Regions from separate parts of the Pandoraea sp. SD6-2 genome, predicted to be linked through region 2. Evidence: predicted binding sites of a transcription regulator. Region 2 holds the regulator's gene; the other holds the start of a gene.
What was found. Region 2 encodes sigma-54, which starts transcription at its own class of promoters, with help from an activator protein. Its sites were predicted from a motif close to TGGCANGNAANCTGCTTT; they were not measured.
Positions count from the first base shown of each region.

Region 1: glnA (type I glutamate--ammonia ligase) is a predicted target of sigma-54. The motif match lies at 1,745-1,762, and genes of this name have one in related genera.

Region 1 covers NZ_KB944423.1:210,772-215,195, forward strand. Annotated here, with positions in the region: gene glnA (type I glutamate--ammonia ligase) at 234-1,649, opposite strand; gene C266_RS00965 (rhodanese-like domain-containing protein) at 2,133-2,600, shown strand; gene C266_RS00970 (LysE family translocator) at 2,651-3,268, shown strand; gene C266_RS00975 (hypothetical protein) at 3,936-4,175, shown strand; gene C266_RS00980 (hypothetical protein) at 4,350-4,424, shown strand, end outside.
Region 2 covers NZ_KB944454.1:508,438-512,861, reverse strand. Annotated here, with positions in the region: gene hprK (HPr(Ser) kinase/phosphatase) at 1-286, opposite strand, end outside; gene ptsN (PTS IIA-like nitrogen regulatory protein PtsN) at 364-819, opposite strand; gene hpf (ribosome hibernation-promoting factor, HPF/YfiA family) at 1,056-1,409, opposite strand; gene C266_RS18630 (RNA polymerase factor sigma-54) at 1,552-3,039, opposite strand; gene lptB (LPS export ABC transporter ATP-binding protein) at 3,134-3,904, opposite strand; gene lptA (lipopolysaccharide transport periplasmic protein LptA) at 3,930-4,424, opposite strand, start outside.

The DNA.
Region 1 (4,424 bases), on a different contig from region 2:
CATGGGTGTCTTCATCGGCAGCGGCATGCGAAGCACGCTTCGTCTGCCCTTTCGCACCAGCACGGACACTTTTCATCAAGGATCGAGGCGATAGGTTCATGGATGGCTACGAGGTGAATACGCGCTGCGGATAAAAAAGGGGGACGGCCGCGGCCATCCCCCTTGCTTGTCGAGCATGACGGTCGGCCGCTGGCGTTCCGTCATGCCGGCGCATTCCCTGCGCAGCGATTCGATTACAGCGAGTAATACAGTTCGAACTCGAGCGGGTGCGTGGTCATTGCCACACGACGTGCTTCTTCAGTCTTGAGCGCGATGTACGAATCGAGCATGCCGTCCGTGAACACGCCACCACGGGTCAGGAACTCGCGGTCTTCGTTCAGGTATTCCAGCGCCTGTTCGAGGCTCGAGCACACGGTCGGGATCTTTGCATCCTCTTCCGGCGGCAGGTCGTACAGGTTCTTGTCTGCAGCTTCGCCCGGGTGGATCTTGTTCTGCACGCCATCCAGACCGGCCATGAGCATGGCCGAGAAGGCCAGGTACGGGTTGGCCATCGGGTCCGGGAAGCGCGCTTCGATGCGGCGGCCCTTCGGGTTGGCAACGTACGGAATACGGATCGAGGCCGAACGGTTACGCGCCGAGTAGGCCAGCTTTACCGGGGCTTCAAAGTGCGGCACGAGACGCTTGTACGAGTTCGTCGACGGGTTCGTAATGGCGTTCAGCGCGCGAGCATGCTTGATGATGCCGCCGATGTAGTACAGCGCGAATTCCGACAGACCGCCGTAGCCGTTACCGGCAAACAGGTTCTGACCATCCTTCCAGACCGACTGGTGGATGTGCATGCCCGAACCGTTGTCGCCCACGATCGGCTTCGGCATGAACGTGGCCGTCTTGCCGTAGCTGTGTGCCACGTTGTGCACGACGTACTTCAGGATCTGCGTCCAGTCGGCGCGCTGAACCAGCGTCGAGAACTTGGTGCCGATTTCGTTCTGGCCCTGACCGGCGACTTCGTGGTGGTGCACTTCAACCGGCACGCCCAGTTGTTCGAGCAACAGACACATTTCCGAGCGCATGTCCTGGAACGTGTCGACCGGTGCGACCGGGAAGTAGCCGCCCTTCGTGCCCGGACGATGGCCCGTGTTGCCACCTTCGAAGTCCTTCGACGACGACCACGGGGCTTCTTCCGAACTCACGCGGACGAACGTGCCCGACATGTCCGTGCTCCACTGGACCGAGTCGAAAATGAAGAATTCCGGCTCCGGACCGAAGAAGGCCGTGTCGCCCAGGCCCGTGCTCTTCAGGTAGGCTTCAGCGCGCTTGGCGATGGAACGCGGATCGCGGTCGTAACCCTTGCCATCGGCCGGCTCGATCACGTCGCAGGTCAGCACCAGCGTGCTTTCTTCATAGAACGGGTCGATATAGGCAGTGTTGGGGTCCGGCACCAGCAGCATGTCCGAGGCTTCGATGCCCTTCCAGCCGGCGATCGACGAACCGTCGAAAGCGTGACCGCTCTCGAACTTGTCGGCGTCGAAGTGCGACACCGGCACCGAGACGTGTTGCTCTTTGCCGCGCGTATCGGTAAAGCGGAAGTCGACGAACTTGACGTCTTCTTCCTTGACCAGGTTAATCACATCTGCCACAGATTTGCTCATGCTATCTCCCGAAAGATTCAATCTGGCGCTGCTGGCGCTTATCGCCCGCGTCGCCGCACCCTCTTAACGAACTCCGTGTTCGGATTCGCCTGAGTAAAGCAGGAAGCGTGCCAAGATCTGGCCAACTCGCCTTACCCCACCCTCTCCCTCTGATTTCTAAGGAAATAATCGATTCTGGTGCGTCCAGCCCCGAATTCCCGCTCACGGACTTAAATTCTCCATTTCGGTGCAAGCCACATCAAAATAGACCCATAGTGGTGCATTTATCGATTATGCACCTTTAAGGTGCCATCGGACGAATGTCGCGAACCGGAATTGTGCATCGCAATGCACCGTCCTAATGCACCGCCAAATATCGCGCGTTTAACGCGTATGCGCCGAACATCCTACGCCGCGCCGATTTCCAATGTCGCCAAAAGCGCATCTCGCGCGAAGTGCACGCTAGAATGAAGGACAACCATCGACTAGCGAGATCACAGCAATATGACAAGCGCCAAAGCCATTCTCGATCAAGCCACCCAACGCCGCGCCAGCGGCCAGCTCGCTTATGCGGGCGCCGTGACCCCGGAAGAAGCGTTGGCGCTGCTCAACGCCGATGCCAACGTTCGTCTGATCGACGTGCGCACGCGCGCCGAACTCGATTGGGTCGGCCGCCCGCAAGTGCCCGACGGTCAGTACGCCAACGTCGAATGGGTGCGTTACCCCGGCGGGGTGCCCAATGAGCACTTCCTCGAACAACTCGCCTCGCAAACGCCTGACAAGAACACGCCGCTGCTGTTCCTGTGCCGTAGCGCCGCCCGCTCTAAAGCGGCGGCCAAAGTTGCCTTCGAAGCAGGTTACGCCCAGTCGTTCGACATTCTCGAAGGCTTCGAAGGTGATAAGGATAGCGAAGGCCATCGCAAGCATGTGAGCGGCTGGTGCTTCCGCGGCCTTCCCTGGCTCGGCGCATGAGCCGCCTTTTCAGATCACGCTGATCGTCATCAACGCGAGGAGACGCCGAGATGGAATGGACACATTTGCTGACTTTCGCCCTCGCGCTGTTCGTTGGCGCGGGCACACCAGGCCCGGGCATTGCAGCGATCGTCGCGCGCGTCCTCGGACGCGGCATGCAGGGCGCGATCGCGTTCTCGGCAGGCGTGGCGATCGGAGACGTCGTCTGGCTCACCCTGGCAGTGCTCGGCGTAGCCGCGCTGGCGCATACGTTCTCGGGTGTCTTCCTCGCGATCAAATATGCGGGCGCCGCTTACCTCCTCTATCTCGCATGGAAGATGTGGCACGCCCCGGCCATCGCCCCCACAGAGCCGATGGCCACTGCACCACGTGAGAAATCGTGGCGGCTCTTTCTGGGAGGCCTGTCCGTCACGATGGGCAACCCGAAGGTCGTGGTGTTCTACTTCGCCCTGCTGCCCAACCTGCTTGATCTCCAGAAGGTGACGGCGCTCGGCTATATCGAAGTCGTGGGTGTCACGCTGACCGTGCTCGCGATTGTGTTCGGCAGCTACATCGTGCTCGCCGCCCGCGCCCGTCGGCTGCTCAGTTCGGCTCACGCCGTGCGACGCCTGAATCGCGCGACCGGCACGGTCATGGCCGGCGCCGCAGTCGCCATCGCTACACGCTGAACGCGACGCCGACTCCGACGCCGACGCCGACGCCGACGCCGACGCCGACGCCGACGCCACCGGCAGCATCGCAAACGCCACCTCACGGGTGGCGTTTTTTCTGGGAGAGCGCATTGTTGCGAATCCCGTAAGTATCTATTCGCTTGATTGCCGTTTTTCCGCAATAGCCAGACGCTTAGACTTTCTTCAACGGTTGCACACAACGCTCACCTTAGCGATGCGTATCCAGAAGGTACTCAATTCGCATGGGTGGCACAACCGTTCTCTCCCCCGACACGGGTCGGCGCTCGCCACTGATAGTTGCGTGGCGCGTCGGCCCACATTGCCCCTCGTCGTGTTGCCGTACCCCGGCAGCATGACGTGACGCACACAGGCGGGACGGCATCGCCTGCCTGTGTTGCGTCACCTCGTATTGTCCCGCCGACAGGCGCGCGCCCACGCCATACCGGGCAGCAAACCGTCATACCCCTGCGGACCAGTTCACTTCCCCTCTGGCCGGGCGGGCACCGACGGTTTCCCTCGGGCGCATCTCCTGTCGCCATGCGTACCCCGTTATCGCATGGGACCTTCGCCCGTTCCCCGCCCAGGGAGCGGGCTTTTTTTCCTGTGCCGCGCAAGCTGCGTGCTACCATGCAGCCGTTTCAATTTGCATAGACAGGATCATCCGGTGAGTCAGATCGAATTCGATATCGAATGGACCGAGCGCGCGGCGAAGAAGGCCGAAAAGCTCGTCCCCAAAGGCACCCCTCTGGCGTTGCCGCCGATCGAATGCATGCCGGCCGAAGGCGACGTGCTGTTCCTCGGTCAGGGCGACAAGAAGCAACCGTTCATCGTGGTGGAGCGTCAGTACCATCACGAAGGCGAAGACGCATGGACGATCGTCCTGATTCTCGATCTACCCGAATAACGTTGATGTCCATACGCGGCGTTCGAGTCGACTGAATCGGACAGATCGCAGAGCAACAACGCACGGCGCGGCCACTGGGGAAATCCCGGTTGTCGCGCCGCTTTGCTTGGAAAGGGCAGCTTTCTATACTGGAATCGCGTCTTAACTCATGCGATAACGGCGGAGAGATCGATCATGATCATGCCCCACCTTTCCAACGCCCAACTCATCAGCATGTTTGCGATCGCAGTCTTCGGCGCGATCGTCGTG
Region 2 (4,424 bases):
CCACGAGGAACGGCGGTTCGAGCGCAATCACTTCGCCCATATGACGCTTGCGGTTTTCGTCCGTGAGGCGCTGGTAGTAGCGCAACTCAGCCTCACCCAGCACCTGAATCCGGTTCGGGTGGATGAGGTTCAAGTGACCCACGAGGTCGGCGCTGGAGGTGGCGGTGGCCACGCTCTCGGGCGTGAAACCGCGCTCCCATCCCTCATGGCCGGTCAGCCACGACAACCGCAGCGTGGCGGCGTTGTCGTCGAAAATGCTCTGCGCGTTGATGCCGGTCAGTTCCACCGCGTCGCCTCGTTCGGTTGGGTGTGGGAGCTACGAATTCTCTGAATTTCGCGGCGGATACCGGCGCATACGCCGGTTCAGGGCTGCCAGTTGGCGAGTGCGGCGTGGATCTCGTCGGCACTCGGCGCGCGGCTCAACGTCTCGCGCATCGCGCGATCGGAGAGCAACTGGGCAATTTCGGAAAGAATCTCGAGATGTTGCTGCGTTGCCTGCTCAGGCACCAATAGAAAAAACAGCAGGGAAACCGGCTGACTGTCGGGCGCTTCGAAGGGAATCGGGTCTTCGAGACGCACAAATGCTGCCATCGGATGCTTGAGGCCCTTGATACGCCCATGCGGAATGGCCACGCCTTCACCCAGTCCGGTCGAGCCCAGACGCTCGCGTGCGAACAGATTGTCGGTCACAAGCGCGCGCGACAGGCCGGCATTGTTCTCGAAAAGAAGCCCGGCTTGCTCGAAGACGCGCTTCTTGCTGGTGACGGACAGTCCAAGCAGGATGTTGGACGCAGGTAAGAGTTTGACTAAACGGTTCATCTTGTAATGCGGGCGAACGCTTAGTCGCCCTCCAACCCCCGATTGACCTCGCATTATAGACCACCCGCTACGGTGCCCGCGGCAATCCATGGAACTTGGCGGAACCATATAAAAGGGGCCGTTCAACGGCCCCGCGGTGGGTGATGCCAGACTTATGACAGGCGTGCATGCGCTTGGGTGGCGCCGTGCGAACTCACATGCCTGTCAGTCGATGCGACTACCTCGCCCGGACAGGCTCATTGCGGCGGCTCTGCCTCGGGAGGTTGCTGGTGCTTGAGGGCCTCGCGACCGTGATCCTGAACCTTGTCCTTGTATTGCATTACCTTGCGGTCGAGCATGTCGATCAGCTTGTCGATGGCGGCATACATATTCTCGTCACACTTCTCGACGAAAATTTCCTTGCCCTTGAGATACACGGTGACGCTAGCAATCTGGCGTCCGGCCTTCTCCTTGGTCTTGTCGACAGATAGGATCACCTCGGCACCAATGAGCTGGTCGAAATGCCTCAACACGCGTTCGAGCTTGTTGACGACAAATTCGCGCAGTGACGGCGTGAGTTCGAGGTGATGTCCACTGATCTTCAGATTCATAGCTGCTCTCCTTGCTGAAATGCCGAAGTGCAGGCCGCATCATCAACGACGCTGGCTAGCGGGAGTGCGAGCCATTGACGTGACGCAATGTCGCACTGCGGCGTTATGCCCCAGCGAGCCAACATGGCACACCAGGACCGTCCTACAAAGATTTGCGCAAGTTCACTGCGGGGATTCGCATGGCCTCACGGTATTTCGCGACGGTGCGCCGCGCTACCACGAACCCTTGCTCTGCCAGCAGTTCCGCGATACGGCTGTCGGAAAGGGGGGTCTGCGGGTCTTCTGCTCCTATGAGTTGCTTGATGAGTGCGCGGATGGCGGTCGATGACGCTGCGCCACCGGCTTCCGTTGCCACATGTGAACCAAAGAAGTACTTCAGCTCAAAGGTTCCAAATGGAGTGAGCATGTACTTACTGGTAGTCACGCGTGAAATCGTGGATTCGTGTAAGCCCAGCGTATCAGCAATCTCGCGTAAAACCAAGGGCCGCATGCCGATTTCGCCATGCGTGAAGAAGTTCTTTTGACGCTCGACAATCGCCTGCGCCACGCGCAGGATCGTATCGAAACGTTGCTGGATGTTCTTGATCAGCCAGCGGGCTTCCTGAAGCTGCTGCTGTAAGTTGCCGGTGCCCGGATCGTTGCGGTTATTACGCAGTATGCGCGCATACATCTCATTGATGCGCAGGCGCGGCATGACATCGGGATTGAGTTCCGCAGTCCAGCCGCTGCCCTGTTTGCGCACAAGCACATCGGGCACGACGTAATCGGCCTGGGGTGAGCCATAGGCGGCGCCGGGGAACGGGTCGAGCGAACGAATCAGTTGATGGGCGGCGCGCAAGCTGTCTTCGCTCACGCCCAGCTGGCGGCGCAGACGGGTGTAATCGCGTGCGGCCAGCAATTCCAGGTGATCGCTGACGATTCGTAGCGACAGTGTGCGAACGTTGCTCGCGGGCAGACGCTGGAGTTGCAGCCGCAGGCACTCAGCCGGGGTGCGGGCGCCCACGCCCGCCGGGTCGAAGCTCTGCAGCAGTGCGAGTGCGGCGTTGATTTCTTCGGTCTCGAGCGCCAGCTCTTCGGGCATTTCTGCCTGAATTTCATCGAGCATGGTGCCGAGGTAGCCATCTTCGTCGAGCGATTCGATCAGGAATTCCACCAGCGCCCGGTCGCGCGGACTGGCTTTGGTCAGGCGCAACTGGGCCAACAGGTGTTCGCGAAGATTGGGGTGATCGACATGAAGTTGCGGACGGGCGTTGTCGTCGTCGTCCGATGCGCTACCCGAGCGTGCGAAGTCGTTCAGGCTCCAGTCGCTGCCGCTGTCCTGGGCGTTGTCGTCGAAGCGCGTCTCGCCGTCGAGTTCGCGGGCTTCGTCGCGGCCGTTGGCGGGTTCGGAGCTGTCGTTCGTGCTGCTGCCCGACGTGCTCCGCTCGTTGCGCAGCGACCCGTCCGTGCCCACACGTACCGAGCCCGCGAGCCAATCGTCCTCGCGTTCGAGCATCGGGTTCTGGGTGAGGGCGTGCTCGACTTCTTGCTGAAGTTCGAGCGTCGACAGTTGCAACAACCGGATCGATTGCTGCAACTGCGGCGTGAGGGTCAGGTGCTGGGAGGTGCGGAGTTGAAGAGTCGGTTTCATAGCGTATCTCGCCTTCATTGTAGAGGCTTTGTCACGCCAGCGGAACCGGCCCTGTTCCCTATCGGGGGCAGGGTTTACATGCGAAAAATTTGCTTTACATCCGGAAATTCTCGCCCAGATAGACGCGGCGGACGCTTTCGTCGGCCACGATCTGGTCGGGTGTGCCGGCAGCGAGCACCGAGCCTTCGCTGATAATGTAGGCGTGATCGCAGATGCCGAGCGTCTCGCGTACGTTGTGATCGGTAATCAGGACACCGATGCCGCGGTCCTTCAGGAAGCGCACGATGCGCTGGATTTCCAGCACGGCAATCGGATCGACACCTGCAAATGGTTCGTCAAGCAAAATAAAGCGCGGCTGCGTAGCCAGTGCGCGGGCGATTTCCACACGGCGGCGCTCGCCGCCCGAGAGCGACATCGCCGGATTCTCGCGCAGATGGCTCACCTGCAATTCATCGAGCAGCGCTTCGATGCGGCGTTCGATCTCGTCGCGCTTGAGCGGTTTGCCCTGTGCATCGAGTTGCAATTCGAGCACGGCGCGGATGTTGTCCTCGACCGTCAGCTTGCGAAATACCGACGCTTCCTGCGGCAGATACGAGACCCCCATGCGGGCACGTTCGTGAATCGGCAGTTCGCTGATCAGATTGCCGTCGAGCTGAATTTCACCGTCGTCGGCCGGCACGAGGCCCACGATCATATAGAACGACGTTGTCTTGCCTGCGCCGTTCGGGCCCAGCAGACCCACCACTTCGCCGCTTTTCACGTCCAGCGAGACATCCTTGACGACGGTACGGGCGCCGTACTGCTTCTTGAGCGAGCGTACGACGAGCGCGCTCGGCTTGCCCGCCGGGCCGAGGCCGGGATTGATGTTCGAGGCGTTGCTGTTGGCAGAATTACTCACGCGGATTCCCGATACTTTTTGAGGGAGACAGCGGCGGCAGATCGCCCTTGGCGGCTGCCCCCGGCTTGCTCGCGCCGCCGGGCTGCGCCTGATTCGCGCCCGTTGCATTGCGCGGGGCGAGCGTGGCGCGCACGCGGCCGTTCGGATTGTTGGCGTTGACCTGATCTGCGCCGCTGTTCGCGGTATAGACCTCGTTATACGTGTCGTACGTGATCACGCTGCCGTGGATCTCATCGAGCACCTTCGTGCCGCCGGCCAGGCGCTTGAGCGTGGCTTGCGTGGTGAGCGTGGCGACTTCGGTCTTGCCGTTGTAGTAAATCGTCTGACCCCAGCCGTCGATGTACTCGTCGAGGCCGTCGCGCTTCTGGCGCATATAGGCGAGCGGGCCGCCCGGCTTGTAGTAGGCCGTAGCGTACTGATAGCCCTCCGGGTCCTGAGTCACTTCGACGCGATCGGCCTTCAGGAGAATCGTCCCCTTGGTCATCGT